2 regions of the Streptomyces sp. 8N114 genome follow, and region 2 is predicted to be linked to the other one. Evidence: riboswitches for the same ligand, from Rfam matches in the RefSeq annotation. Region 2 holds a riboswitch; the other holds the start of a gene.

Region 1 (15,681 bases), on a different contig from region 2:
GGTGACCGCCCACTTGGTCGCCGCGTACAGGTTGCCACCGTGGGGATGAAACCGGCGACGCTGCCGACCAGGACGATCCGCCCCCGGGTGGCCCGCAGTTGCTCCGTGGCCACCCGGACCAGGAGGGCCGGGCCGAGGACGTTGGTGAGGACCATGTCCCGCCAGCCCGCGGGGTCGCCCTCGACCACGGTGCCGTCAGTGGCGAACCCCGCGTTCGCCACGGCGTTGTCCAGCCGCCCGAACCGTTCGACGGTGGCGTCCACGGCGGCCTGGACCGCCGTGTGGTCGGCAGCGTCACCGGCCACCGCCAGCAGCCCTTCGGGCTCCCCGACGTCCTTCGCGAACCGCGCCAGCCGCTGCTCGTCGCGTCCGGTGACGGTCACGCGGTGACCGAGCTCCAGCAGACGGCGTGCTGCCGCGGCCCCGATACCGGCGGAGCCCCCTGTGATCAGCGTGACGGGCGAGTCGCTCATGGCTCCTCCAAGAGACGCGAAGGCGGACGGACAGTGGAACGGCACGGCTCCGGATCACCGGCCCCGAACCGTTCCAGCGGATCCCACCACTTCGAGTGCGCTCGAACGCAAGCCACGCTGGGCTGGGGGTGGATGCGGTGAGAGTGCGGAAGCCGTGCGAGGGCTCGGCAGTGCCAGTCCCCCCATGCCGCCAGGAAGTCAGCCAACTCGGCGTCGTCCAGGTCGGCATACGGGGTGTCGGCAAGCATCCCGGCCCTGGGTGAACTGAGGCAATCGCCGATACGTAGTTGGGGCATGAAGACCTCTCTTGCGGTCGGCCCCGCTGTCCGGATCGTTAGCATCTGCGTCAGTCCCGGAGGAACGGAGCGTTCACCTGTGAGTAGTCCGCGCATCGGAGTCGCCATCTTGACGATGGGCAACCGACCAGCCGAACTGATGGAGCTGCTGGAGTCGGTCGCCGAGCAGGAGACGCCTGCGCAGCGGGTGGTGGTGGTCGGGAACGGGGCGCCACTGCCCGCGCTCCCGGACTGGGTGACCGCCCTCGAACTGCCGGAGAACCTGGGCGTGGCCGGCGGCCGGAACGCGGCTCTCGCCCGCCTGGCGGAGTTCGGGGACGTCGATGTGGTGGTGGATCTGGACGATGACGGTCTGCTGATCAGCCGCGATGTCTTCACCCGCCTGGCCACCCTGTACGACCAGGACGAGCGGCTGGGCATCGTCAGCTTCCGGATCCGCGACGAGCGCGGCCGTACCCAGCGGCGCCATGTGCCGCGGCTGCGGGCCGGTGACCCGATGCGCGGCGGTCTGGTCACCACCTTCCTCGGCGGTGGACACGCCCTCTCATCGAGGATGCTGAAGCAGACCGGTGGCTGGCCGGACGCGTTCTTCTACGCCCACGAGGAGACCGACCTGGCCTGGCGCGCCCTGGATGCGGGATGGAAGGTGCTCTACGAGCCCGCCTTGGTGCTCCAGCACCCGTGGACATCGCCGACCCGGCACGCGGTCTTCCACCGCATGGTCGCCCGGAACCGGGTGTGGCTGGCCAAACGCCACCTGCCCGCGCCGCTCGTCCCCGCCTACCTCGGTGCCTGGACCCTTCTCACCCTGGCCCGGACCCGCTCGTGGGGCGGGCTCCGCGCCTGGTTCGGAGGATTCGCCGAGGGCGTGCGCACGTCGTGTCCACCACGGCGGCCGATGCGGTGGGCCACGGTCTGGCACATGACCCGCCTTGGCCGCCCGCCGGTGCTCTAGACACCCGAGGCCCGCTCGTCGCTGCGCCCCGCAGACACACACACGCCCCACCGTCCAAGCCCTCGTCTCCGGCCTGCTGCTCTCGGGGCGTACGACACCCGACCTGCGCGGCCTCGCCTCCCGAGTCGGCGTCCTACGCGCCTAGCCGGCCCGCAGCTCCGGATCACCGGCCCCGCACCCGCCCGTGGCCCTCACTCCTCCGCGTCCCCCTCTCCCTCCCCCACCCCCAGCTCCCGCAGAAACGCGGCCCCCGCCGGGGTGAGGCGGGTGGCGCTCCAGACCAGGCGCTCCTCGCGTTGGGGGCCTTCGTGGACGGGGAGGACGCGCAGGCCGGAGAGCTGGGAGACGAAGGCGGAGGGGAGGAGGGCGATGCCCATGCCGTTGCGGACGAGGCCCGCGAGGAACTCCCAGTGGGAGACCTCGAAGGCGACATCACGGTGCAGTCCGGCCGCGGCGAAGATCTCCTCCGTCTGGGCCCGGGCGTGGCTGCCCGCGGCGAAGTCGACGAAGGTCTCCTCGGCCAGCCGCGCCAGCTCCAGCGGGCCCTGCGTACCCTCCGCCGCGAGGGGGTGGTCGGGGGCGACCATGACGACATGGCGGTCCCGCACCAGGGTGCGGGACCGGACGCCCTTCGCGCGGAAGGCCGGGGTGACGCCGAGGAACGCCAGGTCGAGGGTGCCGCGGCGGACTTCCTCGACCAGCAGCTCGCTGCGGCCGGCGGTCATGCTGATGCGCACCTGCGGATAGCGGTTGTGGAAGTCGCGGAGCAGCCGCGGCAGGTCGACGGAGGCAATGGTGCTGATCGCGCCGAGGGCGAGGGTGCCGCGGATCTCGCCGGTGGCCGCCGCGACCTCGGCGGCGGCACGCTCGGCGGCCTCCAGGGACTGCCGGGCAGCGGGGAGGAACGCCTCACCGGCGGGGGTGAGCGCCACCCGGCGGCTCGTACGGTCGAACAGCCGGGCGCCCAACTCCTTCTCCAGCTTGGCGATCTGGTGGCTGAGCGCGGACTGGACGACATGGCAGCGCTCGGCGGCACGGGTGAAGCCGCCGGTCTCGGCGACGGCGACGACGTAGCGCAGCTGCTGGAGTTCCATGCTGCTCAGCGTAGGCCCATCGATCGCGTTCTGCGATTGCTCACATGACAAGGATGCGTTGGACTCATCGACCTCTCCGGCCGCAGCCTGAACGCATGACCGAAACCGCTGCCGACGCCCGGCCCTCGAGGCCCGCCGAGGCCGACCCCGCAGCCGGAGTCGCCGCGCCCAGCCGCAGGCTGCTGCTCCTGATGGCGGTCGCCACCGGACTCTCCTGCGCGGGCAACTACTTCGCCCAGCCCCTCCTCGACCTCATCACCCGCGATCTGCACATCGGCACCACCCTCGCGGGCCTGCTGGTGACCGCCTCACAGGCCGGATACGCGCTCGGCCTGCTGCTGATCGTCCCGCTCGGGGACGTGCTCGACCGGCGCCGCCTCGCGGTCGGGCTGCTGGCGGCGACCGCGCTCTTCCTCGCGCTGACGGCCGCCGCGCCCAACGGCCCGCTACTGCTGGCGGGCACCGTGGCCGTGGCGCTGACGGCAGTCGGCGCGCAGGTCGTCGTCGGCTACGCGGCGGCCCTCGTCCCGGACGAGGCGCGCGGGCGGGCCGTGGCCACCGTGATGTCCGGGGTGCTGCTGGGCGGACTGCTCGCCCGCACCGTCTCCGGCGCGCTGGCCGGGCTCGGCGGATGGCGCACCGTGTACTGGGCCAGCGCGATACCCGTCGCCGTGATGGCCGTAGCGCTGCACCGCTGTCTGCCGCGCGTACGGTCCACAGCCCAGCTGTCCTACCCCGCGCTGCTGCGCTCCGCCCTGGCCCTGCTGCGCGAAGAACCCCTGCTGCGCCGCCGCGCGGTGCTCGGCGGCCTCTCCCTCGCCTCGTACAGCGTGCAGCTCACCGCGCTCACCTTCCTGCTGGCCCGGCCGCCCTTCAACTGGTCGGAGGGAGCGATCGGCCTCTTCGGACTGCTCGGGGCCATCGGTGTACTGGCGATGACTTTCGCCGGGAGGCTGAACGACCGCGGATTCGTGCAGTACGTGACCGGATCCGGCATCGTCCTGCTCGGCGGCGGCTGGCTGCTGCTCCTGGCAGGTGAACGCTCCCTGCTGTGGCTGTCGTTGGGCATCGTCGCGCTGAACGTCGGCCAACAGGCCGTGCTCAACAGCAGCCAGACGGTGCTGTACGCGCTGCGCCCCGAGGCCCGTAACCGCCTCAACTCCGTCTTCATGACCAGCTTCTTCATCGGCGGCGCCACCGGCTCGGCGCTGACCGCCGTGGTGTGGACGCACGCGGGCTGGAGCGGGGTGTGCCTGCTGGGAGCAGGGCTGGCGGCCGGTGCGCTGGCGGTGTGGGGACTGGAACGGGTCGCCACCACCCGCCGCACCGCCACCAACTGACCACACATCGTCCAACCGACTTATCGATAAGGCACCCAAAGCACCACCGCATCCCAGGAGTTGAACACCATGCGCATAGTCGTCTTCGGCGCGGCAGGGAACGTCGGCAGCCGGGTCGTCACCGAGGCCCTCTCGCGCGGCCACGAGGCCACGGCCGTCGTCCGTGACCCGGTGCGCTTTCCCGCCCTGCACCCGGACGCCGGTCACCGGGTGGGCGACGCCGCCAACGCCGGGGACGTCGCGGCCCTCAGCGACGGCCAGGACCTGGTCATCAGCGCAACCCGCCCCGCGCCCGGCAACGAGAGCGGGCTGCCGCTCGCCGCACGCGGCCTGCTGACCGGGCTGGGGCGTACCGGCGTGCGGCTGCTGCTCGTCGGCGGCGCGGGCAGCCTCACCGTGCCCGGCACCGAGGGCCGGACCCGGGTGAGCGAGGACCCGCGCTACGTTCCCGAGGAGTGGCGCCCCATCGCCGAGGCGTGCAACGAGCAGTACGCACTCTGCCTCCGGCACGCCCCCGACCAGCTGGACTGGGCGTACGTCAGCCCGCCCGCGCTGCTGGAACCGGGACGGCGCACGGGCCGTTACCGGGTCGGCGCCGACGAACTGCTGCTGGACGGCGAGGGCCGCTCCGCGATCTCCATGGAGGATTTCGCCGTGGCTCTGATCGACGAGGCGGAGCGGCCCAAGCACCACCGGGCGCGGTTCACGGTGGCGTACTGAGCTCAGCTCCCGGCGTGCCCGGGTGTCTCCGGGACGCAGCGGCCGTCCTCCGTACGGTAGGTCCAGCGCGCGCCGTCCCGCACCAACTCCCGTACGGCGGCCACGAACCGGTCCACGTGCTCGTCCGGCGTCCCGGCGCCGAAGCTGACGCGGACCGCGTTGAGTGACCGCTCGCCGGGCGCTGCCTCGGGCGCTCCGCACTCGCCGGGGGTGTCGCCCTCCTGCCCGAGGAGAGTACGGAGCAGCGGGTGGGCGCAGAAGAGGCCGTCGCGGACGCCGATCCCGTACTCGGCGGAGAGCGCCGCCGCGAAGTGCGAGCTGTTCCAGCCCTCGACGACGAAGGAGACCACGCCGACCCGGTCGGCGTCCTCCCCGAAGAGGGAGAGGACCTTCACCTCGGGGACGTCGGCCAGGCCGGTACGGAGCCGGCCCAGCAGCTCCTCCTCGCGGGCGACGAGGCGGTCGAACCCGGCCTCGGTCAGCGCCCGGCAGGCGGACGCGATGGCGTACGCGCCGATCACGTTGGGCGAGCCCGCCTCGTGCCGGGCCTCGTTGTGCTGCCACTCCACCTCTACGGTGCCGTCCGCGCTGCGGGTCACGCGGCGGCTCGCGCCGCCACCCGCCAGATACGGCTCCGCAGCGCGCAGCCAGTCGGCGCGGCCGGCCAGCACGCCCGCACCGAAGGGCGCGTACAGCTTGTGCCCGGAGAACGCCACCCAGTCCGCCTCCAGTTCCGTCAGGCTGACGGGGCGGTGCGGGGCGAGCTGCGCCGCGTCCAGTACCAGCCGCGCGCCGTGCCGGTGCGCGGCGCGGGCCAGCTCGCGCACCGGCCACACCTCGCCGGTGACGTTCGAGGCGCCCGTCACGCAGACCAGCTTCGGCCCGGCGGGCGCCGCGTGCAGCGCCGACTCCAGTGTGGCGACGGCCCGTTCGGGCGAGCGGGGCGCGTCCAGATACGTCACATCGTGCGCCCGCCACGGAAGGAGGGAGGCGTGGTGCTCGGTCTCGAACACGAACACCCTGGTGCCCTTGGGAAGTGCCGCCGCAAGGAGGTTGAGGGAGTCGGTCGTCGCCCGGGTGAAGACGACCTGGTCGCCCTCGCGGCAGCCGAGGAACTCGGCGACGGTCTGCCTGCTCTGCTCGAACAGTTCCGTCGACAGCTGGGAGAGGTAGCCGGCGCCGCGGTGCACGCTGCCGTAGTACGGCGCGTACGCCGCCACGTCGTCCCATACGCGCTGCAGCGCGGGGGCGCTTGCCGCGTAGTCCAGCGCCGCGTAGGGGGCTTCGCCCCCGGTGACGAGCGGTACCTGGACGTCGCGGCCCAGCACGGGGAGGGCCTCGTCACTGTGGGAGGGGGTACAAGAGGGGGCAAAAGTGGCGGTGGACGACATAGCAGACTCCGGGCAAGGTGAAGAAGTGAGTGGCAAGGGGAATCACGGCATGGCAGTGCCGTGTTCGCTGGTCGCGTGTGTACTGGTCGCCTGACGGCGGAACAGTGGGAGGGCCGGGGCGGGGAGAAGTGCCGCCCTTCGGCCCTAGCGCATTCGCTTGCTCACAGAAGGCTCCCTCGTAGACCAGGACCCCTGGCGGAGAGGGATCCGCGCTTGCCGTAGACCTTGCTGTCCTACGGCCTGGTCATCACCCGGGGCACCCCGCCACGGACGGAGGGTTGCCGGACAGCGGGCCGGGGCCTTTGTCGCTGTCGCTCGTGACCTGCGAGGGAGTATGCCACAGCCGTTGCGGCCCCAGCATTGGTCCGTCCACCATGTGGACGGGCCTCCCCTCTGCGCTCCGGCCGGGCCCCTCAACCGGCCGCGGCGCCGACCCAGGTGAGGGCCCTCCCGGCGAGGGTGGCCGTCACAGCCGGGTGCGCCCCCAACGGCGCGGCCACGGCATCGGCGCCGGCGGCCTGGAGCCGGTCGGCGAACAAGCCGGGCGCCAACAACCAGGTGGCGACGGCAACACGCGCGGCGCCGGCACTCCGCAGACGAGCCACTTCCTCCGCGACGGCGGGCTCCGCGGTGGCGGCCCAGGCGACGGGAACCGGGCCCCGCAGAAGGCGGCCGAGACGGCGGGCCATGGCGTGGGCCTCGGCGCGGGCCCCCGCGTCGGAGGACCCGGCGGCGGCCAGCACCACGGCATCCCCCTCCCGTACCCCCGCCTCGGCGAGCCGGTCGACGAGGGCTGCCAGCAGCGCGGGGTCGGCGCCCAGAGCGGGGGTCATCGTCACATCGGCAGCCCTCCCGGCGGCGGCGACCTGCGCGGGTATGTCGGCCCGCACGTGGTAGCCGGAGGCGAGGAAGGCGGGGATCAGAGTGACGGGGCCGGGCAGCGCGGCGAGGGCCTCAGCGACGGTCGGCCCCCGTACGTCCGCGTAGGCGACGGTGACCGGCTGCCCCAGCCGGGCGGCGACCCCGTCGGCCAGCTCCCGCACGGTGCGCGCACCCGCGGGGCGCCGGGTGCCGTGCGCCACGAGCAGCACCGTCATGCGTCGGCCTCGCAGACCGACGAGACCGACGCCGGGTCGAGGGCGATGCGATAGCCGCGCTTGGTGACGGTCTGCACGACGGAGGAGACGCCCAGTGAGGTGCGCAGCCGGGCGACGGCGGCTTCGACGGCGTGCTCGTCGGTGCCGCCGCCGGGCAGATAGGGCAGCAGGTCGGCACAGGACATCACCTGGCCCGGGTGGCGGGCCAGGGCCCGCAGGATGGCCATCGGCCCGGGGCTGACGGGCCGCAGCTCGCCGTCGAGCAGCGCCGCGGTGCCGCGTACCTCCAGCATGTGCCCGGCGGCGGGCAGCGTGGGCGCGGTGGCGGGCAGCCGTTCGCACAGCAGCCGGACGAGGGCGCCGACCCGGAACCGCTCCGGCCAGTAGGCGGGGATGTCCCGGGCGAGCAGCGGCGCGGCCGTGACGGGGCCGACGCAGGCGACCTGGGTGCGGCCGCGCAGCGCCCGGGTCAGTTCCTCGGTGAGGCCGCCTTCTTCCGCGCGGGCGTAGAGCCCGGCGGCGGCCAGGGCGCTGGTGAAGGTGAGGGCGTCCACGCCGCCGCCCAGTACGGCGTCGATGAGCCGGTCGAGAGGGCCGGGGTCGACCGGGCCCGTCCACCGGTAGACGGGCACCGGTACCACCTCGGAACCGGCGCCGCGCAGCGCGTCGATGAAGTCCCGCAGCGGTTCGCCGTGCAGCTGGACGGCGATCCGCAGCCCGTCCAGGTCGTCGCGGGCCAGCAGGCGTTCGAGGACCTCGGTGGAGGACTCCGAGGCCGGAGACCAGGCTTCCCGCAGGCCCGCGGCACGGAGCGCGCCGCACGCCTTGGGGCCGCGGGCCAGCAGTTCGCCGACCGCGAGGGCGCTGCGCAGGGCCTCGCCCTCGCCCCAGCCGTCCGCGGCCTCCATCCAGCCGCGGAAGCCGATGCCGGTGGTGGCGACGGTCACGTCCGGCGGGCGGGTCACCAGCTCCTTGGTGGCGTCCCGCAGTTCGACGTCGTCCGCGAGGGGGACGATGCGCAGGGCGGGCGCGTGGACGACCTCGGCGCCGCGCCGCTCCAGCAGCGCACCCAGCTCCTCGGCCCGGCGCGCTGCAGTGACCGCGACGGTGAACCCCGCCAGCGGGGGAACGGATCCCGTACGGCTCCGCGACGGGTCAGGTGCCGACACCGCGTCTCCTCTCAGTCCTCACGTGGGGGCTTCGTGCTGTTCATCGTCCCCCGACCAGCGTTTCCACCGTGTTTCGCGGGGCCGAGACCTCGATCACTCGGCCGGTCAGCCGCACTTCGTGGACGGGGAGCCGGACGGCCTCGTCGTCCAGGCAGCGGCCGGTCGCCAGCTCGAAGGTCTCCTTGCCCAGCGGCCCGGTGACGACGGGGACGCCGTTCCGGTCGCCGACGATCCCGTGGCAGATGACGGGTGCCCCGCTGAAGGGGTCCAGATTCCCGACCGCGTAGATCTCGCCGGTGTGCAGCCGGAAGAGGGCGACCGCGCTGCCGTCCGGCAGCAGTGCCGCGCGGCCCTGCTCGACGGGGAGGACCTCCAGCGGGCAGACGGCGGACCAGTCGGCCCGGTCGGTCGTGGGGCTGGTGGGCATGGCGGTCGTCATGGCGGTCACCTTTCGGCTCGTACGGGCAAGGCTGCTCATCGGGCGCTCACGCCCTCGGCGGCGGGCATCTTCGGCATGCCGAGGGCCACCGGGCCGGGCACCGGGACCGGCTGCTCCCGCTCGACGGCGAAGGAGATCGCCGGGTCGGGGGTCTCGGGGGCGTTGACGAAGGAGGTGAAGCGAGCCAGCTTCTCGGGGTCCTCCAGGACGCCGCGCCACTCGTCGTGGTAGTCGGCGACGTGCCGTTCCATGGCCGCGTCGAGTTCGTCGCAGATGCCGAGCGAGTCGTCCATGATCACGGCCCGCAGGTGGTCGAGGCCGCCTTCGAGGGCTTCGAGCCAGGCGGCGGTGCGCTGGAGGCGGTCGGCGGTGCGGATGTAGAACATCAGGAAGCGGTCGATGGTGCGGACGAGCGTCTCGTGGTCCAGGTCGGACGCGAGGAGTTCGGCATGGCGGGGGGTGAAGCCGCCGTTGCCGCCCACGTAGAGGTTCCAGCCCTGCTCGGTGGCGATGATGCCGAAGTCCTTGCTGCGGGCCTCGGCGCACTCGCGGGCGCAGCCGGAGACGCCCGCCTTGAGCTTGTGCGGGGCGCGCAGCCCCCGGTAGCGCAGCTCCAGTTCGATGGCAAGGCCGACCGAGTCCTGGACGCCGTAGCGGCACCAGGTGGAGCCCACACAGGACTTCACCGTACGGACGGCCTTGCCGTAGGCGTGCCCGGACTCGAAGCCGGCGTCGGTGAGCCGGCGCCAGATGGCGGGGAGCTGTTCGAGGCGGGCGCCGAACAGGTCGATGCGCTGCCCGCCGGTGATCTTGGTGTAGAGGTCGAAGTCGCGGGCCACCTCGCCGAGCACGATGAGGCGGGCCGGGGTGATCTCGCCGCCGGGGACGCGGGGCACGACGGAGTAGGTGCCGTTGCGCTGCATATTGGCCAGGTAGCGGTCGTTGGTGTCCTGGAGGCCGCCGCGTTCGCCGTCCAGGATGTGGGTGCCGCTGTCGCGGGAGGCGAGGATCGCGGCGACGGCGGGCTTGCACACGTCGCAGCCGCGCCCGCGCCCGTGCTCGGCCACCAGCTGCGAGAAGGTGGTGATACCGGTGGCCGCGACGATCTCGAACAGCTCGGCCCGCGAGTGGTCGAAGTGCTCGCACAGCGCCTTGGACTGCTCGACGCCCGCCGCTTCGAGTATCTGCTTGAGCGCGGGTACGCACGAGCCGCAGCCGGTACCGGCCTTGGTGCAGGACTTGAGTGCGGGGACGTCGGCGCAGCCCTGTTCGGTGATGGCCTCGGTCAGCGCGCCCTTGGTGACGGCGTGGCAGCTGCAGATCTGCGCACTGTCCGGCAGCCCGGCCACCCCTCCCCCGGCTGCCGCGCCGCCCGCGGACTCGGGGGCCAGCAGCGTCGCCGGGTCGGCGGGCAGCGCACTGCCGACCAGCGGGCGCAGCAGCGGGTAGCCGGAGGTGTCGCCGACGAGGATGCCGCCGAGCAGCGTCTTGGCGTCGTCGGAGACGACCAGCTTGCCGTAGGTGGCGGCGACCGGGTCGTTGAGGACGACCTCCAGCGCGCCCGGCGTGGTGGCGTGCGCGTCGCCGAACGAGGCGACGCCGACGCCGAGCAGTTTGAGCTGGGTCGCGGTGTCCGCGCCGGGGAAGCCGGCCTCGCCGCCCAGCAGCCGGTCGGCGACCGTCTCGGCCATGGCGTACCCGGGCGCGACCAGGCCGAGGGTCCGCCCCTCGATACAGGCGACCTCGCCGACGGCCCACACCCGCGGGTCGGTCACCGACCGGCAGGTCTCGTCCACGACGACGCCGCCGCGCTCCCCCACCTCCAGCCCTGCCTCGCGGGCGAGTTCGTCGCGGGGCCTGATGCCTGCGGCGAAGACCACCAGATCGGTCTCCAGGAAGGTGCCGTCGGTCAGCTCCACGCCGCTCGCCGCGCCGGTCTCCGGGTCGGTGACGACCTGCTTGGTGCCGGTTCCGGTGTGCAGGGCCACGCCCAGCTCGCCCACCATGCGGCCGAGCAGCGCGCCGCCGCCCTCGTCGAGCTGGACGGCCATCAGATGCGGGGCCATCTCCACGACGTGGGTGGTCAGCCCCAGCAGCCGCAGCGCGTTGGCGGCCTCCAGGCCGAGCAGTCCGCCGCCGACCACCACACCGCGACCGGTGGTGGACTTGCCCGCCGCGGCGCGGATGGCGTCGATGTCGTCCAGGGTGCGGTAGACGAGGCAGCCGGGGGCGGTGGAGCCGGGCAGCGGCGGCACGAACGGCCGCGAGCCGGTGGCCAGTACGAGCGCGTCGTACGGCACCTTCTCGCCGGACGCGGTCAGTACGGCGTTCGCCTCGCGGTCGAGCCCGGTCACCGGGTCGCCCAGCCGCAGGTCGATCCGCTCGGTGTCGTGCTCGGGCAGCCGCAGGGCACTCTCGTCGGCACCGTCGAAGCAGGAGGAGAGGGCCACCCGGTCGTAGGCGGGGCGCTGCTCCTCGGCGAGCACGGTGATCTCCCACTGCCGGTCCGCGTCGCGGGAGTCGAGGGCTTCGACCAGCCGGTGGCCGACCATGCCGTGGCCGACGACGACGAGCTTGCGCGGGGCTGCAGAGTGCGAGTTGGTCATGGGGTTCACCTCGGGGCGGTCGTGGCAGGGGTGTCACGGCTGGAGAGCGGGTCGGTCTCGGCGAGCCATGCGGCGAGCTTCTCGACGGCGCCGCGGCAGCCGCCGCAGCCCGTGGTGGCGCGGGTGGTGTCGGCCAGTTCGCGGGCCGAGCGGGCGCCGTCGTACCAGGCCGAGCGCAGGGCGCCCTTGGTGACGCTGTTGCAGCGGCACACCATCGCGTGGTCGGGCAGCGCCTCGCCGGTCTCGCCCGCCGTCTCGGGCGGCAGTGCCCGGCCGAGCATGAGGGCGAGCCGGTCGGAGGGGGCCGGGGCGCCCTTGTCGTAGAGCTGGACGAGACCGGCGGCGGCGTCGGGCACCCCGAGCAGGATGGCGCCGGTGACCCGGTCGCCGTGCAGTACGAGCTTGGCGTAGCGCTCGCGGGTGGGGTCCTCCAGCCGCAGGACCTCGGGGCCGCCGTCGTCCGCGAAGTCTCCCCCCGTGAAGCCGTCGCGGGCCGGGCCGCCACCGGCCGGGGCGTGTCCCGCGAAACCGTCGTCGGCCACGAACGGGTCGCCCAGGCAGGCCAGTTCGATGCCCGCCGCCTTCAGCCGGGTCACCCGCGGGCTGCCGAGGTAGCGCGCGTACGGGTCCTCGCCGGTCAGCCGGTCGGCGAGCACGGCCGCCTGTTCCCAGCCGGGCTGTATGAGCCCGGGTTCGGCGTCGGCGCAGTCGCCGAGCGCGTAGATGTCCGGGTCGGAGGTGGTGAGGGTGTCGTCGACGGCGATCCCGGCCGGGCCCACGTCCAGCCCGCACTGCTCGGCGAGCCCGGTCTCGGGCCGCGCACCCGTGCACAGCAGCAGCCCGGCGGCGTTCAGCACGCTGCCGTCGTCCAGGTGCAGGCCCTTGCCGGGCTCCCAGCGCACCGCCATCACACCCAGCCGCTGCTCGATGCCGGTACGGCGCAGCGCCCGGCCCAGCACCCGCCCGGCGGGCGCGTCCAGCTGCCGGTCCATCACATGCGGCGCCGGGTGTACGACGGTCACGGCGACGCCGCGGGCCACCAGCGCGCGGGCCGCCTCCAGCCCGAGCACGCCGCCGCCGAGCACCGCGATCCGTGCGCCGACGGCCCGGGCCCGGTCGGCGAGGCGGCGCAGCCGGCGAGCGTCGGCGAGCGTGCGCAGCGCGGTGACGCCACGCGACAGCACTCCGCTCCCCTCGTCCGTGTCGTCACGCAGCCCGGGCAGCGGGGGTACAGCGGTGGCGGCGCCGGTGGCCAGTACGAGCCTGTCGTACGGGAGTTGCCGTCCGTCGGCGGTGCTGACGGTGCGGGCCGCGCGGTCGATGCCGGTGACGGTGGTGCCGGTGGCCAGCGGGCTCTCGCCGGGCGCTTCCGGCGCCAGGTCGGCCTCCGTCAGCGAGCCGGACAGCAGCCCGGGCAGCAGCACCCGGTTGTAGCCGCCGACCGGTTCGGCGCCCAGCACGGTCATCCGCACCCGCCTGCTCCGAGGGTCGCGCCGCAGCGTCTCCTCCTGCAGCCGCGCGCCGACCATTCCGTTGCCGACGACCACGACGTTCAGTGCCCGGTTCACGCTGCCTCCCTCTGGCCGGCGGCGCCGCGCCCGTCGGCGCGCTCCAGCCGTACGGCGCTCAGCTTGAACTCCGGCATCCGGCTCACCGGGTCGAGCGCGGGGTTGGTGAGCGCGTTGGCGGCCCCGTCGCCCGGGAAGTGGAAGGGCAGGAAGACGGTGTCGGGGCGCAGGCTCGCAACGCAGCGGGTACGCGCGAGGACGGCCCCGCGCCGGGAGACGATCCGTGCGGTGTCCCCGTCGGCGAGCCCGGCGCGGCGGGCCGTGTCCGGGTGCACCTCCACGTACGGCTCGGGCGCGGAGGCCAGCAGTTCGGGCACCCGGCGGGTCTGCGCTCCGGACTGGTAGTGCTGCAACTGCCGCCCGGTGGTGGCGTACAGCGGGTGCTCGGCATCGGGCAGCTCGGCCGCGTCCCGGTGCTCGACGGGCAGGAAGCGGGCCCGGCCGTCGGGGTGCGCGAACCGGTCGAGGAAGAGCCGGGGCGTGCCGACGGTGTCCGTGCCGCCGCTGGGGCTCTTGCGTATGGGCCAGTAAACGGCCTCGCCCGCGTCCAGCAGTTCCGGTGCGGCGCCCGCGTAGTCGGCGGTGCCGCCGGCCGAGGCGCGGCGCAGTTCGTCGAAGACCGGCGCCGGATCGGCGGGGAACTCGTGCTCGGCGCGGCCCAGCCGCACGGCCAGCCCGTGCAGCACCTCCAGGTCCGTCCGTACGCCCGGCGGCGGGGACTGTGCCGCGCGGCGCCGCAGGATGCGGCCCTCCAGATTGGTCATGGTGCCGGACTCCTCGGCCCACATGGTCACCGGCAGCACCACGTCGGCGAGTTCGGCGGTCTCCGAGCGGAGGAAGTCGGCGACGACGAGGAAGTCCAGCGCCCGCAGCCGCTCGACGGCGCGGCGTGCCCGCGGCGCGGAGACGGCCGGGTTGGAGCCCATCACCAGCAGCGCCGCGGGGCCGTCCGGCGTGCCGAGCGCGTCCAGCAGTTCCCAGGCGCTGCGTCCGGCACCCGGCAGCGACTCGGCGGGTACGCCCCAGATCCGGGCCATGTGCTCGCGGGCAGCCGGGTCCTCGATGTGCCGGTAGCCGGGCAGCTGGTCGGCCTTCTGGCCGTGTTCCCGGCCGCCTTGCCCGTTGCCCTGCCCGGTCAGGCAGCCGTATCCGGAGCCGGGGGTGCCGGGCAGGCCCAGTGCGAGGGCGAGATCGATCCAGGCGGAGACGGTGTCGACGCCCTTGCTGTGCTGCTCGGCACCGCGTCCGGTGAGGATGTGGGCGCGCCGGGCGCGGGCCAGCGTGGCGGCGGCGCGGCGCAGATCGGCCGCTGCGACCCCGGTCAGCCGTTCCGTACGCTCCGGCCACCAGCGCGCGGCGCACTGCCGCACGTCCTCCCACCCCACGGTGCGCTCCGCGCGGTAGGCGGTGCGCTGCGGGGTGTCCAAATAGCCCTCCACCAGCGCGACATGGAGCAGCCCGAGCGCCAGCGCGAGGTCCGTACCGGGAGCAGGCTGCAGGTGGATGCCGCCACCGTCCAGCGCGGCCTGCGCGGTCGCCGTACGGCGCGGGTCGACGACGATCAGCCGTGCGGGGTCGAAGTGGCCCATCAGCGGCGGCATCGTCTCGGCGGGATTGGCGCCGACCAGCACCACGGCCTCGGAGTCGTCCAGGTCGGTGACGGGGAACGGCAGCCCCCGGTCGAGCCCGAACGCCTTGTTCCCGGCCGCCGCGGCCGACGACATGCAGAACCGTCCGTTGTAGTCGATCTGCGAGGTGCCGAGCGCGACCCGGGCGAACTTGCCGAGCGTGTACGCCTTCTCGTTCGTCAGCCCGCCGCTGCCGAAGACGGCAACGGAGTCCGCGCCGTGCGTCTCGCGCAGCGCCGCGAAGCGCCGGGCCACCAGGCCGAGGGCCTCGTCCCAGCCCGCCTCGCGGAGCGGAGCGCCCTTGGCGTCCCGCACGAGCGGGGTGGTCAGCCGCTCCGGCGAGTCCAGCAGGTGTGCGGAGGTCCAGCCCTTCTGGCACAGACCGCCCCGGTTGGTGGGGAAGTCCCGCGGGGTGACGGCCAGCCGGGCGTCGGCCTCAGGGGTCAGGGTCATGGCGCACTGGAGGGCGCAGTACGGACAGTGGGTCGCGGTGCCGGTCCCGCTGCCGGTCGTGGTGCCGGTCGCGGTCACGGGGCCGGCGGCGGCCGTGGTCATGTCAGGCCCCCCGCTCGGAGCCTGCGGGCTCCGGCTGCCGCGTACCGACTGTCCGGTCGGTACGTTCGGCCGCGGGCCGCCGCACGTAGCCGATCAGGGTCACCACCAGGCACAGCAGGTAGAAGGCGAGGAACGCGCCGATGGCCGCGTCCGCGCCGCCCGTCGACTGGTACGACTGGCGGAAGGCGAGGTTGATGGCCACGCCGCCCAGCGCGCCCACCGCGCCGGAGATGGCGATGACGGCACCGGAGAGCCGGCGCCCCCGGGCGCGGGCCTCGGCCGGGTTGTCGCCCGCCTCCACCGCGCTCTCGGCCCGCGCCGCGTAGATGGCGGGGATCATCTTGTAGGTC
Region 2 (15,681 bases):
CCGCGCCGCGCCTCCTCGTCAAAGGCGATGATCTTGGCCATGTGGGTTGGTCCTCCCTGGATTCCCCCATGCGCCGAGCGCAAGGGGAGGGTTGGATTTCTCCGGACCGCGTGGCGCCCGCGACGGACGGCCTGCGACCCGGCGGTTCCTTCCCCACCGGCCTGCGGCCTCACCGACCCGGTCCTTCTTTGTCACTCTCACTCGCAGAGTGCTAACCCAATGATTAGCACTCGGGCATGGAGAGTGCAAGCGACGTTGGCGGGGCTCGCCATGCCGATGAGGGGGTGCCCCTGTCCGTCGGGCTGCGGGTGCTCCCTGGCTGGGCGCGCCCACGCGGCGGAGCCGCATGTAAGCACAGCCCCGGGCCCCCTCCGGGGGGAAACTCCTCCCTCGCAGCTTGGGCACGAAGAAGGGGCCGCACCGTGGGTGCGGCCCCTTCTCTTCTCTGCTGTGTCTACAAGCTCTGCGCAGTCCGGCGACACTCAGCCGGTCACGCGGACCATGTCCGCCTGCGGCCCCTTCTGACCCTGCGAGATCTCGAACTCGACCCGCTGCCCTTCGTCCAGGGTGCGGTAACCGTCCATCTGGATCGCGCTGTAGTGGACGAACACGTCCGCACCACCGTCGACCGCGATGAAGCCGTACCCCTTCTCCGCGTTGAACCACTTGACGGTGCCCTGAGCCATTCCTAACTCCCCTATTACTGGCCCTTGCACGAGCCCGCACTTCGCGAACCCGGGTCAGACCTCACCCCCACAAGCAAGCGGGGGCGTGCGCCGGAACGCGTCGACCGCCGCTGAATGTATCTGCACGGACGCCCTGTGCAACAGGTCAATCGGACGAGAATTCTGGGCACGACTGATCGGAAATAAGCCTCAACTGCCGTCGGAGCAGGGCAAGTCGGGCCAGACATTCGGGGCCTTCACGACAATTGCCGTCCGGTTTTCGACAGCAACTTGTCCCGTTGTTGTCGCGGTGTTGATCCGCCCCTGGCGCGTTCTCATACGCGTCCGGCAACCGCCGGGAGGGGGAACTGCCGTAACTCTACCGTCTCCCGAACCGCCTCTCGTCACATGGAATCGCCCCTTCCGTTTTTCCTCGGAAGGGGCGATCACAGAGCCCGAGCGCTGGTCGGCGGGGCAGCGGCGGGCGGCTGCGGGGCCGCAGCCCCGACCGCGCGGCCGGACGGGTCAGCCGCCGGCCACCGCCGGGATGATGGAGATGCCCGCACCGTCCGGGGTGGGGGTCTCCAGGCCCTGCTCGAAGCGGACGTCGTCGTCGTTGACGTAGACGTTGACGAAGCGGCGGAGCTTGCCCGCGTCGTCCAGGACACGGGCGCTGATGCCCGCGTGGTTCTTCTCCAGGTCCGCCAGGACCTCGGCGAGGGTGCCGCCCTCGGCGGTGACCTCGGCCTGACCGCCCGTGTAGGTACGGAGGATGGTCGGGATCCGGACGTTGACGCTCATGTCGATCTTCCTAACGTAAGAGGGAAAGCACCCCAGGGGGCCCCGCTCCGGCATTCCCACCCGCTAAACACCGGGGGGCCGATTTCAGCCGTCTGAGGCGCCTCCGGCAACCTGGGCGCCCAGGGCACCCGGGGCACCTCGGTCAGGCCAGGCCGGACTCGCGGAAGGCGGCCAGGTTGGGGCGGATCACGGCGGTGGGCCGCGCCGTGGGGGCCACGGCGTCGAGGGTCTTGAGGCCGTCACCCGTGTTCAGCACGACGGTCGTGAGGCTCGGGTCGATGGCGCCGGACTCGATCAGCTTGCGGGTCACGCCCAGCGTGACACCTCCGGCCGTCTCCGCGAACACGCCCTCGGTCCGCGCGAGCAGCTTCATCGCGTCCACGATCTCCGCGTCGTTCACGTCCTCGACGGCCCCGCCGGTGCGCCGGCAGATGTCGATGACGTACGGACCGTCCGCCGGGTCGCCGATGGCGAGGGACTTGGCGATGGTGTCGGGCTGCTTGACCGGGCGGACGGCGGTGGTGCCCTCCTTGTACGCGCGGGAGACCGGCGAGCACCCCTCCGCCTGCGCGGCGAAGATCCGGAACGGCTTGTCCTCGACGAGCCCGAGCTGGATCAGCTCCCGCAGCCCCTTGTCGATCTTCACCAGCTGGCAGCCGGAGGCGACGGGGATGACGAGCTGGTCGGGCAGCCGCCAGCCGAGCTGCTCACAGATCTCGTACGCCAGGGACTTCGAGCCCTCGGCGTAGAACGGCCGCAGGTTGACGTTGGTGAAGCCCCAGCCCTCGCCCAGCGGGTCGCCGATGAGCTCGGAGCAGAAGCGGTTCACGTCGTCGTAGGTGCCGTCGATCGCGACGAGGTCGCCGCCGTAGATCGCGGCCATCACCACCTTGGACTGCTCCAGCCCGTCCGGGATGAACACGCACGAGCGCAGCCCGGCCCGGGAGGCGGCGGCGCCCACCGCACCGGCCAGGTTGCCGGTCGAGGAGCAGGAGAGGGTGGTGAACCCGAACGCCCGGGCTGCCTCCAGGGCGATGGCGACCGGACGGTCCTTGAAGGAGTGGGTGGGGTTGCCGGAGTCGTCCTTGACGTACAGACCGCCGGTCACTCCCAGCTCGGCGGCCAGCCGGTCGGCCTTCACCAACTGGGTGAAGCCGGGGTTCAGGTTCGGCTTCTCGGCGACGTCGGCCGGTACCGGCAGCAGCGGTGCGTAACGCCACATCGAGGCGGGACCGGCCTCGATCCGCCTGCGGAGGCCCTCCGGGTCACCGGTGGGCAGCTCGTAGGCGACTTCCAGCGGGCCGAAACACTCCAGACACACGAAGCTGGGCCCCAGCTCGGTGCGGGTGCCGCACTCGCGACAGGAGAGGGCCACAGCGGCGCCGAGATCGTGCGAGGTGGCGCCGGACGCGTCAGAGGCGTCGGTGGAAGTGGTGCTGTTCGCTGCAACTGTCTGCACAGCCATGGAGGCGAGGCCCTTTCTCCTCATCTTCCCCGTGGCGTATCTCGTCACGGGCCGGAATTGGCACCGTCCCCACGAGGCGGTCTCGCCTGGAGGGTCCGCGTACACGCGGATCGCGGGATGGTTGCCGGGGCTTCAACGGGCCGTTCCCTCTGCCCCTCTGGATGAGCTGCACTATGGCGCCGGGCGGCCAGGGGCCGCTCGGGCGTTTGTCGCGGCGACCCCGAGATGCGGAGGTCACCTGCGTTGTTCAAGACTGTAACTGACGGCGGTCACGCTTGAGAGGGACGTCCGAACCGCGAGATGGATCACCCGTCGCTCGCCTCCGCGGCCCTGGGGCCATGGCCTGGGGCCCTCGCCCGGGGCCGGCCACCGCACCACCCGTCCCACCTCAGCCCGACCAGCGGGACCCGACTACAGGAAGGCGGCGCACGTGCTCGATGAAGTGGGCCAATGGCTGCGGCGCCGCTCCTGGCGCGTCGCCGACCGGCCGCTGGAGGCGCTGCTGGCGGCCAAGCGCCGCACCGGCACCACCGTCAGCGTGGTGCTGCCCGCGCTCAACGAGGAGGCCACGGTCGGCGACATCGTCTCGGTGATCCGCCGCGAGCTGGCCTCGCCCCACCTCGATTCCGGGACACCGCTGGTGGACGAGCTGATCGTGATGAACTCCGGCTCCACCGACCGCACCGCCGAGGTCGCGGCAGCCGCCGGGGCCAAGGTGATCCACCGGGACGAGGTGCTGCCCAGGCTGCCGACCCGCCCCGGAAAGGGTGAGGTGCTGTGGCGCTCCCTGCTGGCGACCAGCGGCGACATCATCTGCTTCGTCGACGCGGACCTGCGCGAGTTCTCGCCCGACTTCGTCACCGGCATCGTCGGGCCGCTGCTGACGGAGCCGGACGTACAGCTGGTCAAGGCGATGTACGACCGCCCGCTGCCCGGCAGCCCGGCCGGCGGCGGGCGCGTGACCGAGCTGGTGGCGCGCCCCCTGCTCAATCTGCACTGGCCGCGGCTGGCCGGGCTCGTCCAGCCGCTGGGCGGCGAGTACGCGGCGCGCCGCTCGCTGCTGGAGCGGCTGCCCTTCCCGGTCGGCTACGGGGTGGAGCTGGCGCTGCTGGTCGACGCGCTGGAGCTGGTGGGGCTGGACGCGCTGGCCCAGGTCGATGTGGGCGTACGGCTGCACCGCAACCAGGACGGGCAGGCACTCGGCCGGATGGCCACCGCCATCTACGCGGCGGCCGAGCGCCGCATCGGCCGGGGCGGCCCGACGGTGGCGCACGGTGCGCGGAGCGTGTTCGAGGGACGGTCCGGCGGGACGGCGCTGACCCAGTTCGAGCGGGACGAGGCGGGCTGTTTCGTCCCCCGCGGCCACCTGGTGGATGCGGAGGAGCGCCCTCCGATGTGCACGGTGCCCGAGTACGGGCAGCGGGTGGCGGCGTGAGGGCGTCGGCGGACGAGGCTGCGGTACGGGCACGTTTGAGCGGTTTCGGCGGCGGCTAGGCTCGCCGCATGGTCGCTGGAGCAGCAACATCGCAGGGAGCACAGGGACCGCGGGTGACATCCGCGATGGTCCTCGTCGCGTCCAACCGTGGACCGGTGTCCTACACGCTGGGCGACGACGGCACGCTCACCGCGAAGCGCGGAGGCGGCGGCCTGGTTTCCGGACTGTCGGCCATCGGCTCCGGGACCGACGCGGTGTGGGTGTGCGCGGCGCTCGGTGCGGGCGATCGCGAGGCGGTCCGGCGCTCGGGCGGTCACCTGGACGGCGGGGACGTCGGCGGGCAGTCCGTACGGATGCTCGACATCCCGCCCGGCACCTTCGAGGCGGCGTACCACGGCATCGCCAACTCCGTGCTGTGGTTCACCCATCACATGCTGTACCAGACGCCGCTGGAACCGGTCTTCGACCAGGACTTCAGCCGCCAGTGGGCGGAGTACGAGGCGTACAACGCCGCCTTCGCCGAGGCGCTGGCGCAGGAGGCCGGGCGGGGCGCCACGGTGCTGGTGCAGGACTACCACCTCACCCTCGTCCCCGGCATGCTCCGCGAGCGCCGCCCCGATCTGCGGATCGGCCACTTCTCGCACACCCCCTGGGCGCCCGCCGACTACTTCCGGCTGCTCCCGGACGAGGTCGCCACGCAGGTGCTGCGCGGCATGCTCGGCGCCGACCGCACCGCGTTCTTGACCGCACGCTGGGCCCGGCTGTTCACCGAGTGCTGCGAACGGGTGCTGGGCGCGACGGTCACCGGGGAGGGAGCGGGCGATGCGCTCTCGGTGACCTACGAGGGCCGTACGACGCAGATCGGGGTGCACCCGCTCGGCGCGGACGGCGACTTCCTGCGCGAGCGGGCGCACCGGGACGACGTCGCCGAGCGGATGGCACAGCTGCGCGAACAGGTGGGTACGGGCCCGGACGGAAGCCCCCGCCGGACCATCGTTCGGGTGGACAGGACCGAGCTGTCCAAGAACATCGTCCGCGGCCTGTACGCGTACCGGCGGCTGCTCGCCGACCATCCCGAGTGGCGCGAACGCGTCGTCCATCTGGCGTTCGCCTACCCCTCGCGGCAGGATCTCGCCGTCTACCGCCACTACACGGCCGAGGTCGGCCGGGTCGCCGACGCGATCAACAAGGAGTTCGGCACCGATGGCTGGACGCCGGTCCTGCTGCATGTGAAGGATGACTTCGCACGCTCGCTGGCCGCCTACCGGATGGCGGACGTCGCGCTGGTGAACCCGATCCGCGACGGGATGAACCTCGTGGCGAAGGAGATCCCCGTCGTCTCCGACGAGGGCTGTGCCCTGGTCCTCTCCCGGGAGGCCGGAGCGTACGAGGAACTGGCGCCCGACGCCATTTGTGTGCACCCCTTCGATGTGCGGGAGACGGCCGCCGCCTTGCGGACAGCGCTGGAACTGGACGCCTCCACCCGCGCGGAGCGGACCCGCCGCCTGGCAAAGACCGCCACCTCCCAGCCCCCGACCCGCTGGCTGCTGAACCAGCTGGAAGCGCTCCGCTGACGGCCGCGGACCGCTACAGCGCGTCCGCCAGCGCACGCAGCCAGGCCGCCAGCCCGGCAGGGCCCGTGACGCGGACGTCGGCCGCGGTGCGGAGTTGCTCGACCGACTCCGTCGCCGTCTCGGGGGCGCTGTACACCAGCAGCCCCGGCACGCCCTCCCGGCGCAGCGCCGCGACGGTGGCGTACGCGGGAAGGTCGCCCAGGTCGTCACCGGCGTAGGCGACAGTGGTGGCGGCCCGTTCGCGGATGTAGTCCGCGAGTGCCGCGCCCTTGTCGGCGCCCGGCGGGCGGAGTTCGAGCACCATGCGGCCCGGCTCCACCATGAGTCCATGCCGCTCGGCAAGGGCGTACAGCGGGGTGCGCAGCTGGTCGAGGGCGGCCTCGGGCGAGGTCACGCGGCGGGTGTGTACGGCGAGCGCCCGGCCCTTGTCCTCCGTCCAGGTACCCTCCGGCGCTCCCGACTCGGCGAGCACGGCGGGGAGTTCGGCCCGTACCGCCGCGACCCCTGCGGGGGGGTCGGGTGCCCGCACGACCGGGTCCGCGGCGTCCCACCGTTCGGCCCCGTACGCACCGAGCACCGTCAGTCCCTCCAGCCCGGCGACGCTCTCGAAGCCGCCGTACCGTACGGCGTCAGCCGCGGGCCGGCCGGTGATGACGGCGACGCCGGCCAGCCGCGGGGCCAGCCGCGCCAGCGCGTGCACTGCTTCGGGGTCGGCCCGCGCGTCCTGCGGGTCGGTGACGATGGGCGCGAGCGTCCCGTCGAAGTCGAACGCGAGCACGGCGCGCGCGGGGTCGGAGAGCAGGGCGGCGAGCCCGGCACGCCCGGCCTCCGTCTCCGGGAGCGAGGGAAGCGACATGGCCGCACCATAACCAGCTGTGGTTACGGCTGGTGGGTACGGTCCCGGTTGGCCTGTCGGACGCGCCGCAGCCGGTTGACGGTCACGGGATCGTGCCGGGCAGCGCGGGGGTCGTCGAGCAGCGCGTTGAGGTACTGGTAGTAGCGCACGGGCGACATGCCGAGCCGCTCCCGGACGGCGCGTTCCTTCTCGCCGGGGGAGGCCCACCCGCGGGCGGCGAAGGCGAGCACGGCGCGGTCCTCGTCCGAGAGTTCCGCCATCCGGTCCTCGTCCGAGAGCTCCGCCACCGCCTCGCCGCTGTCCGCACCGTCACGCTCGTCTTCCGTACCGCTCACCCCTCCACCGTACGCGGGAGGGGTGTCAGGAGCGGCCCCGCATCAGCGGCGACGCCGCGCCAGGAGCGGCCCGCATCAGGACGGCGCCGCGTCCTCCTCGGCCGCCGCCTTGCGCTGCAGCGTGGTCAGGACGCCCCTCGGGTCGCCGTCCTTCATGGCCGCCTGGCCGATGGTCTTCTTGATGATCGCGCTGGTGTCCGCCCAGGACACCTTGCCCACCGGGTAGAACTCGGCCCCGGCGAGCTGGTCGAGGAAGGGCCAGAGCTTCTTCTGCTTCTTGTCCTTGCGCATCCGCTGGGAGGCGCTGCTGGTGACGGGCAGCAGCCCGTACTGGGACGTGAAGGCGTAGTGGTTCTTCTCCTCGTAGACGAAGGCGAGGAACTTGCCGCACGCTTCGCGATGGCCGTTCTTGTTGAAGGCCATCATCCAGTCGGCCACGCCGAGGGTGCCCTCGGCGGGGCCGTCGTTGCCGGGCAGCTTGGCGGTGCCGTAGGAGATGTTCTTCTTGTCGGCCTGCTGCATCAGGGTGGGGTGGCCGTTGAGGATGCCCACGTCGCCCTCGGTGAACGCCTCGAACATCTTCTGCCGGTCGACGCGCTGGGGGCTGGGTTCGGTGTAGCCGGGGGTGACGAGGTTGTCGCGCAGCCACTGGAACGTCTCGACGTTCTCGGGGGAGTTGAGGGTGTAGTTGCCCACGCTGTCGACGAAGCTTCCGCCGTTGCCGAGTATCCACATCAGGGACTCGCCCTGGGCTTCCTCGGGGCCGAGCGGCAGACCGTAGGGGATCTTGACGCCGGCCGCTTTGAGGGCTCGCGCCGCGGTCTTGAGGTCGCGCCAGCTCTCCGGCGGCTCGTCGGGGTCCAGCCCGGCCTTCTTGAAGAGGTCCTTGTTGTAGAAGAGCACCCGGGTGCTGGCGACGAACGGCAGACCGTACTGGACGCGCCGTACCTCTCCCGCCTCGGCGAGTGCGACGAGGAACTCGGCCTGCGCCGGTATCGGAAGGAGCTCGCTGACCTTGTACAGCTTTCCCTCTGCTGCCCAGTTGGCGTACGAGTCGACCTGGGCGATGTCCGGCGGGTCGCCCGCCTCGACCATCTCGGTGAGCTTCTTGCCGATGTCGTTCCAGCTGTAGACGGTGACGTCGACAGTGATGTCGGGGTTCTTCTTGGTGAAAGCGTCGGCGAGTTTCCGCCAGTAGATCTTCGAGCTGTTCTCCGCACCTGGGTTCCCGTAGTCGGCGGCGACGAGCTTCAGCTTCACCTCTCCCGATCCCGGGCCACCGCCGCAGCCGGACAGTGCGGTCATCCCGGCCGCTCCGGCCACTCCGGTCGCGGCCATCCCCAGGAAACGACGCCGATCCATTCTCTACTACCCCTCAACCCTGAGACCTCAGAAGGTGCCACAGGCCCCGATGCCCACACTCTCCCCCCTGGCACCACCGGCCCCGGCCCGATGGGCGGGAGTCTCCCCCCAGGAGGGCCCGAGCGTCTACCGAAACCGGATACCGGTAAGGAATCAGCTTGGCTTCCATTCGGTGATCCGGAACCGGAAGCCGGCAGAGTGGACTAGACCTTTTGGGCTCTCGCACGGGAAACTGTTCCCGTGAACACCCGTGACGAGGCCCCCCACACCTCTGCCGTGCGTTACGTCATCGCCCTGGATGTCGGCGGCACCGGCATGAAGGCCGCTCTCATCGGCACCGGCAACGAACTGCTGCACGAGGCACGTCGGGCCACCGGACGCGAGCGCGGGCCCGAGGCCGTGGTGGCCGGAATCCTCGACTTCGCCGCCGAACTGCGCGCCCTGGGCCTGGAGCTGTACGGCACCGAGCCGTCCGCCGCGGGCGTCGCCATCCCCGGCACCATCGACGAAGAGGGCGGCGTCGCCGTCTTCTCCGCCAACCTCGGCTGGCGCGACGTCCCCATGCGCGCCCTGCTGAGCGACCGCCTCGGCCAGGGGCGGGATGCCCAACTGCCGCCGCTGCCGGTGGCGCTCGGGCACGACGTGCGTACCGGCGGGCTCGCGGAAGGCCGCATCGGCGCCGGGGAGGGCGTGGACCGCTACCTCTTCGTGCCGCTGGGCACCGGCATCGCGGGCGCCATCGGCATCGGCGACCGGGTCGAACCGGGCGCGCACGGCAGCTCGGGGGAGATCGGCCACATCGTCGTACGGCCCGACGGCCCGCCCTGCGGCTGCGGACAGCGCGGCTGTCTGGAACGGCTCGCCTCGGCGTCCGCTGTCGGCGCGGCCTGGGCGGCGGCCAGCGGCGACCCCGAGGCGACGGCGGCCGACGCGGCGAAGGCCGTCGAGGCGGGCGACCCACGTGCCCAGCGGGTGTGGGCCGACGCCATCGATGCGCTGGCCAGCGGCCTGGTCACGGGACTTACCCTGCTCGACCCCCGCACACTGATCATCGGCGGCGGCCTCGCCGAGGCGGGCGACACCCTCTTCGTTCCGCTCCGGGAGGCGGTGCGCGAGAAGGTCACCTTTCAGCCACTCCCGGCCATCGTGCCCGCGGCCCTGGGTGATGCCGCGGGCTGCCTGGGCGCGGGGCTCCTCGCCTGGGATCTACTCTCCGCGGAGGTTGCGAGCCGATGAGCAAGCGAACGGTGCTGACCGGTGCCCGGGTGGTGTTGCCCGAAGGGGTGCGGGAGAACGGCAGGCTGACGGTCGAGGGCCGCACCCTCACCGCCGTCGGTCATGGGCCCGGACCGGCGGCCGGGAGTCCCGAACCGGGCGCCGGGACGCTCGATCTGACGGGGCACTGGATCGTGCCCGGCTTCGTCGACACCCACGTACACGGCGGCGGGGGCGCCTCCTTCTCGGCGGGCAGCCACGAGGAGTCGCTGACCGCCATCGGCACCCACCGCGAGCACGGCACCACCACCATGGTCGCCTCCACGGTCACCGGCGACCTGGACGATCTGTCCCGGCAGGCGGGTTCGCTGAGCGAACTGGTCGAACAGGGCGAGCTGGCGGGCATCCACTTCGAGGGCCCGTTCATCTCCTGCGAACGGCGCGGTGCGCACGAGGAGTCGCTGCTGCGCGACCCCGACCCCGGCGACGTACGCAAGCTGCTGGACGCGGCCCGCGGCCGGGCGGTGATGATGACGCTCGCGCCTGAACGGCCCGGCGGGCTGGACTCGGTACGGCTGCTCGTCGACAACGGCGTGATCGCCGCCGTCGGCCACACCGACGGCAGCTACGAGGGCACCCAGGAGGCCATCGACGCCGGAGCCACGGTCGCCACCCATCTGTTCAACGCGATGCCGCCGCTCGGCCACCGGCAGCCCGGACCGGTCGCCGCGCTGCTGGCGGACGAGCGCGTCACCGTCGAGCTGATCAACGACGGCATCCATCTGCACCCCGCCGTCCTCCGCCTGGCGTTCGAGGCGGCTGGCGCCGACCGGGTCGCCTTCATCACCGACGCGATGGGCGCGGCGGGCATGGGCGACGGCCGCTACCCGCTGGGCAACCTGGAGGTCGAGGTGCGGGGCGGCGTGGCCCGGCTGGTGGAGGGCGGCTCCATCGCCGGTTCCACGCTGACGCTCGATCAGGCGTTCAAGCGCGCGGTCACCGTGGACGGGCTGCCGGTCACCGACACCGTCACGGCGCTGTCCGCCACCCCGGCGCGGCTGCTGGGCATGGCCGACCGGGTGGGCTCGATCGAGACCGGGAAGCTGGCGGACCTGGTGGTGCTGGACGAGGAGTTCACGCTGGCCGGAGTCATGCGCCAGGGCAGCTGGATCGTGCCGCCGCGCACCCGCTGAGCCGGGCCGAGGGGTCGCCCGGCACGGGTTCGAATGGCATGATCGCTCGCGCGGTCGCGGATCGCTCGCGGGCTGTGGAGCCGCTCGTGCGGTCGCGGGCCGCCGAAGTGTCGTATGTCGTGGTTGTAAGCCGTGGGTTGTATGTCATGAACCGTCGTCAGCCGGGTGAGGGTGGTGCGAGCAGATGATCCTGACCGTCACGCTCAACGCCGCACTCGACCTCACCTACCGTGTGCCCCACCTCGTACCGCACGCCTCGCACCGGGTGCGGGAGGTGACCGAGCGCCCCGGCGGCAAGGGGCTGAACGTCGCCCGGGTGCTCGGTGCGCTCGGCTTCAGGACGACCGTCACCGGCTTCGTCGGCGGCGAGATGGGCCGCGTCCTACGGGCTCTGCTGGCGGCGGACGCCGCCGAGCACATCGCGGGCGGCGGCACCGCCACCGTCACCGACGCGCTGTTCCAGGTGGCCGGGCGCACCCGGCGCACCGTCGCTGTCGTCGACGAGACCACCGGCGACACCACCCAGTTCAACGAGCCCGGACCGCACATCACGCCCGAGGAGTGGGACGGCTTCCTGACCGCCTACCGCGCGCTGCTGGGCCGCGGCGCCGAGGCCGTCGCACTGTGCGGCAGCCTGCCGCCGGGCGTGCCCGTCGGTGCGTACGCGACGCTCGTCCGCGAGGCGCGTACGGCCGGGATTCCCGTCCTGCTGGACACCGACGGGGAGCCGCTGCGCCGCGGGCTGGCCGCCCGGCCCGACATCGTCAAGCCCAACGCGGAGGAGCTGGCCGGGATCACCGGCACCGCGGAACCGCTGCGCGCAGCCCGCGCGGCCCAGCGGCGCGGCGCCCACGCGGTGGCGGCCTCGCTGGGGGCCGACGGGATGCTGCTGGTCACCCAGGACGGCGCCTGGAGCGCCGCGGTGCCCGAGCGGCTGGCCGGCAACCCGACCGGCGCGGGCGACTCCGCGGTCGCGGGCCTGCTCTCCGGCCTCGCCGAGGGCCTGCCCTGGCCGGACCGGCTGACCCGCGCGGTCGCGCTGTCCGCGGCGACGGTGCGCTCTCCGGTGGCCGGCGAGTTCGACGAGCCGACCTACACGCGGATGCTCACCTCGGTACGGGTCCGCAAGGCGGAGACCCCTTGAGGGGGTGAGCAGAGGTTGCGGTGACGGCCGTGGAACCTCCGCCCGGCCTGCGGCCTCTCAGCCGTCGCTCTTCCAGCCCTTGGTGAGCCAGACCTTGTCCAGGTTGGCCTCGCACCCGGAGCCGCAGGCGATCTTGATCGAGTTCTGGCCCTTTTCGAGCAGGATGTACGAATACGTATCCGTCCAGCCCTGTTCCCAGTCGCCTTCCTTGGCGTGGGAGAAGTTCTTCAGCCGCACCGGCCGGCTCTCGGGCTTCCCGTTGACGGTGAGGTCGGCGGCCGTGTCCTTGCCGGGCACGCCGTAGCGGACGTGCAGGGTGTACTTGCCGGCTGCGGGTACGCCCTTCATCTCCCAGGTCGCCGCGGCACCCGGCTGGTTCATGTCGACGTACGCGCCGCCACGGGCCTGGGCGCCCGGCACCTGTTTGGCGACGGTGGCGCCGTTGAGGTTGAGGCTGGCCGCGTCCTCCTTGGGCAGCGTCTTCGGCGCGGGTTTCTTGTCCTTCTTGTCGCCGTTGCCGTCGTTGCCCTGGTTCTGGTCGTCCTGCTGGCTGCTGCCGCCGGTGTCGTTGGCCTGCGGGTCCTCGGCGGTGTTGTCGTCGTTGAAGACGATGGCGGCGCCGATACCCAGGACCACCGCGGCGACGACGGCTATCGCGCCCACCAGCAGGCCGGTCCGGTTGCGGCCGCCGCGACCGTTGCCCGCTCCGCCCTGCTGCCGTGCCGCCGCTCGCCCGCCGGGCACCGTCTCGGGCGCCGCATAGTGCGGGCTGGGCCGGCTCTCCGGCGGCGGGGGCTGCTGCGGATAGCCGTAACCGGACTGCTGCTGGGGGTGACCGTAGCCGGATCCCTGCTGCGGATAGCCGTAGCCGGAGCGCTGCTGTTGCTGCGGGTAGCCGTAGCCGTACTGCCGCTCGCCGACGGCACGGACCTGGTTGAAGGAGCGACGGGGAACGCCGGGTTGCTGGCCGGGTGCGGCGGACTGCTGGGCGTCGCCCTCCTGCCGGTACAGATACGCGAACGGGTCCTCGTCGCCCCCTTCCGGCGCAGCCCCCGTGCCGTTGTTCTCGGCGGTCATCCCCTCACTCCCTACTGCGTCAGGTATCCGGGCGAGCCTACCTCTCCTGGGTGAACGGCTTGGCACGGTTGCTGGCCGAAGGACCCGGACTGTGCTAGCCCGCCCGGCGCTGCCCCTTGGACCGGGACCGCTTCTCCACATACATGCGCTGGTCAGCGGATTGCAGGACCTCTTCGGCCGTCATTCCGCAGCCCGCCCAGCCGATGCCGAAGCTGGCGCCTACCCGCACCGCACGCCCGTCAACCTGGATCGGGGGGATGATCGCGTTCCGCAGCCGTACGGCCAGGTCCTGGGCCTCCGCCGGGCCCAGCCCATCGGCCAGCACCACGAACTCGTCGCCGCCCAGCCGGGCGACCGTGTCGTCGTCCCGCACCCCGGCCTCGAGGCGGCGGGCCACCGCGATGAGCACCGCGTCGCCGCAGTGGTGGCCGTAGCGGTCGTTGATGGACTTGAAACCGTCCAGATCGCAGAAGAGGACGGCGAGCCCCTTCTCACCGGGCCCGTCGCCCTTCGGCGGCACCGCGTGCACATGGTGCGGGTCCGGGCTCCCGCCCCCGGGGCCCGCGGCAGTGCCCGCTCCCGGCTCCGTTCCGGGGCCCGCGCCGGATATCCCGCCCAGCCCTTCCAGGTCCCAGAAGCCGTCCCCGGGTCCGTACCCGTATCCGGGCCCGCCGCCCGGGTGCCCGGCGGCTGGGTCGGCGCCGGATGCGGCGTCCGCCGGGGCCACCGGCCGGCCCGGCATGGAGCACAGCCTGCCGGCCAGCCGGGCCCGCAGCTCGGCGCTGTTCGGCAGCCCGGTCAGCGAGTCGTGGCTGGCGCGGTGCGCGAGCTGGAGCTCGTGCCGCTTGCGCTCCTCGATGTCCTCGACGTGGGTGAGCAGATAGCGCGGCCCGTCGGCGGTGTCGGCGACCACGGAGTTGCGCAGCGAGACCCACACATAGCTGCCGTCGCGCCGCTGCAGCCGCAGCTCGGCCCGGCCGCCCTCGGCCGAGGTGCGCAGCAGCGTACGGATGTCCTCCGGGTGGACCAGGTCGGAGAAGGAGTAGCGGCGCATCGCGGCGGCGGGGCGGCCCAGCAGCCGGCACAGCGCGTCGTTGATCCGCAGCAGCCGCCCCTGCTGGTCACCGCCCATCTCGGCGACGGCCATCCCGCTCGGCGCGTACTCGAACGCCTGTCGAAAGCTTTCCTCACTGGCCCGCAGCGCCTGCTGTTCGCGCTCCAGCCGCACCAAGGCCCGCTGCATGTTCGAGCGGAGCCGCGCGTTGCTGATGGCGATGGCGGCCTGCGACGCGTACATCTGCAACGCCTCGCAGCCCCATGCGCCGGGGCGGCGGCCGTTGCGGGGCCGGTCGACCGAGAGCACGCCCAGCAGCTCGCCGTCGGGGGCGTACAGCGGTGCGAAGAGACGGTCCATGGGGTGCCAGGCGTCAGGCGTGTCCCGCACCGCGGAGGGCGCGTGCCACTCGGGCACCTCGTCGTTGTCCAGCACCCAGCCCTCGGTGTAGGGGATGAAGCAGAGCACTCCCCACTGCTCGCCCATCGTCAGCCGGCGTTCCCAGGAGGCGCGGGAACCGACTCGGCCCGCCATCACCGACTCGGCGGCGGCACTGCCCGCGACGGCGGCCACGACGAGGTCTCCGTCGGCGCGCACCAGGTTGACCGCGGCTATCTCGAAGCCGAGGCCCTCGACCACCCCGTCGGCGACCGTCTGCAGGGTGTCGGCGAGGCTGCGGGCCGTGTTGAGCTGCGCCACGACGCGGTGCAGCTGGCGCAGACTGGCGAGGCGGACGTAGGGCTCCGACTCGGTTTCCATAGCCCTCCCCCTGAGCCTTGCTCGTCAACTCCAGATGCTCGTGGCGTCGCTTCGGGGCCTCACTGCCTCAGCGTCTCGGCTGCGTTCTCGGCTGCCATGGCCACTGAATCACAGCGAGCTGTTCACCCGGTACACAGGGTCAACAATTAATGCCCTCTGTGACTCAAGTCACAACAGTCCGCGACTAGTTGATTGCGCAACGTGTGCCCTGGGCAGCCGCCGCACATGCCCGTGGTGTCTCGTCATACCCGGGGAGAGTGCCGATGGTCCTAGTCCCTGCCTGGTCCCGGAGCCCGATGCGGGGCCGAAAAGGTGGCGGCTAGCGTAGCCAGCGTGTCCCACGCAGTGCAGCAGCAAACGACCCCCGTGCCCCAGGCCCACCCGATGCCCCATGCTGATGGGGTGAGCGACGAGGAGTTCCGCGCGGCGATGGCGCGGCTGGCGGCCGGCGTGGTGCTTGTCACCGCGCACGACCCCGAGGAGGGAGCACGCGGCGAGGACGTCGGCATGACGGCCACCGCGTTCATGTCCGTCTCGCTGGACCCGCCGCTGGTCCTGATCAGCGTGCGCGAGGAGTCGCGGATGGACGAGCTGCTCTCCCGCCAGGACCACTGGGCCGTCTCCCTGCTCACGGACGCCCAGCACCAGACCGCCGGTCGCTTCGCTATGAAGGCGCGGCTCAGCGACCGGCTCCTCTTCCAGGAGCTCCCCCACACCCGCGGTACCGCCAGCGGCGCACCCCTGGT

What was found. Region 2 has a riboswitch for S-adenosylmethionine ahead of thrC (threonine synthase). Riboswitches for the same ligand answer to the same signal wherever they lie in the genome.
Region 1: it holds a riboswitch for S-adenosylmethionine, as region 2 does, so the genes downstream of both, ACTWQF_RS14235 (aminotransferase class V-fold PLP-dependent enzyme) here and thrC (threonine synthase) in region 2, are expected to answer to the same signal.

What each region holds. Positions count from the first base shown of each region.
Region 1 is NZ_JBQQBT010000005.1:303,357-319,037, reverse strand. Features, by position in the region: partial or broken gene ACTWQF_RS14260 (SDR family oxidoreductase) at 1-473, opposite strand, end outside; gene ACTWQF_RS14255 (glycosyltransferase family 2 protein) at 885-1,724, shown strand; gene ACTWQF_RS14250 (LysR family transcriptional regulator) at 1,916-2,818, opposite strand; gene ACTWQF_RS14245 (MFS transporter) at 2,914-4,158, shown strand; gene ACTWQF_RS14240 (NAD(P)-dependent oxidoreductase) at 4,228-4,878, shown strand; gene ACTWQF_RS14235 (aminotransferase class V-fold PLP-dependent enzyme) at 4,881-6,269, opposite strand; SAM riboswitch class IV at 6,474-6,592, opposite strand; gene ACTWQF_RS14230 (sirohydrochlorin chelatase) at 6,683-7,366, opposite strand; gene ACTWQF_RS14225 (uroporphyrinogen-III synthase) at 7,363-8,535, opposite strand; gene nirD (nitrite reductase small subunit NirD) at 8,576-8,974, opposite strand; gene nirB (nitrite reductase large subunit NirB) at 9,010-11,580, opposite strand; gene ACTWQF_RS14210 (FAD-dependent oxidoreductase) at 11,586-13,148, opposite strand; gene ACTWQF_RS14205 (molybdopterin oxidoreductase family protein) at 13,145-15,331, opposite strand; gene ACTWQF_RS14200 (MFS transporter) at 15,333-15,681, opposite strand, start outside.
Region 2 is NZ_JBQQBT010000016.1:65,576-81,256, reverse strand. Features, by position in the region: gene groL (chaperonin GroEL) at 1-41, opposite strand, end outside; gene ACTWQF_RS26745 (cold-shock protein) at 483-686, opposite strand; gene ACTWQF_RS26740 (MoaD/ThiS family protein) at 1,191-1,466, opposite strand; gene thrC (threonine synthase) at 1,609-2,931, opposite strand; SAM riboswitch class I at 2,949-3,099, opposite strand; gene ACTWQF_RS26730 (glucosyl-3-phosphoglycerate synthase) at 3,362-4,366, shown strand; gene ACTWQF_RS26725 (alpha,alpha-trehalose-phosphate synthase (UDP-forming)) at 4,492-5,940, shown strand; gene otsB (trehalose-phosphatase) at 5,954-6,796, opposite strand; gene ACTWQF_RS26715 (DUF3263 domain-containing protein) at 6,820-7,131, opposite strand; gene ACTWQF_RS26710 (extracellular solute-binding protein) at 7,207-8,493, opposite strand; gene ACTWQF_RS26705 (ROK family protein) at 8,770-9,729, shown strand; gene nagA (N-acetylglucosamine-6-phosphate deacetylase) at 9,726-10,901, shown strand; gene ACTWQF_RS26695 (1-phosphofructokinase family hexose kinase) at 11,086-12,045, shown strand; gene ACTWQF_RS26690 (hypothetical protein) at 12,103-13,122, opposite strand; gene cdgB (diguanylate cyclase CdgB) at 13,217-14,935, opposite strand; gene ACTWQF_RS26680 (flavin reductase family protein) at 15,365-15,681, shown strand, end outside.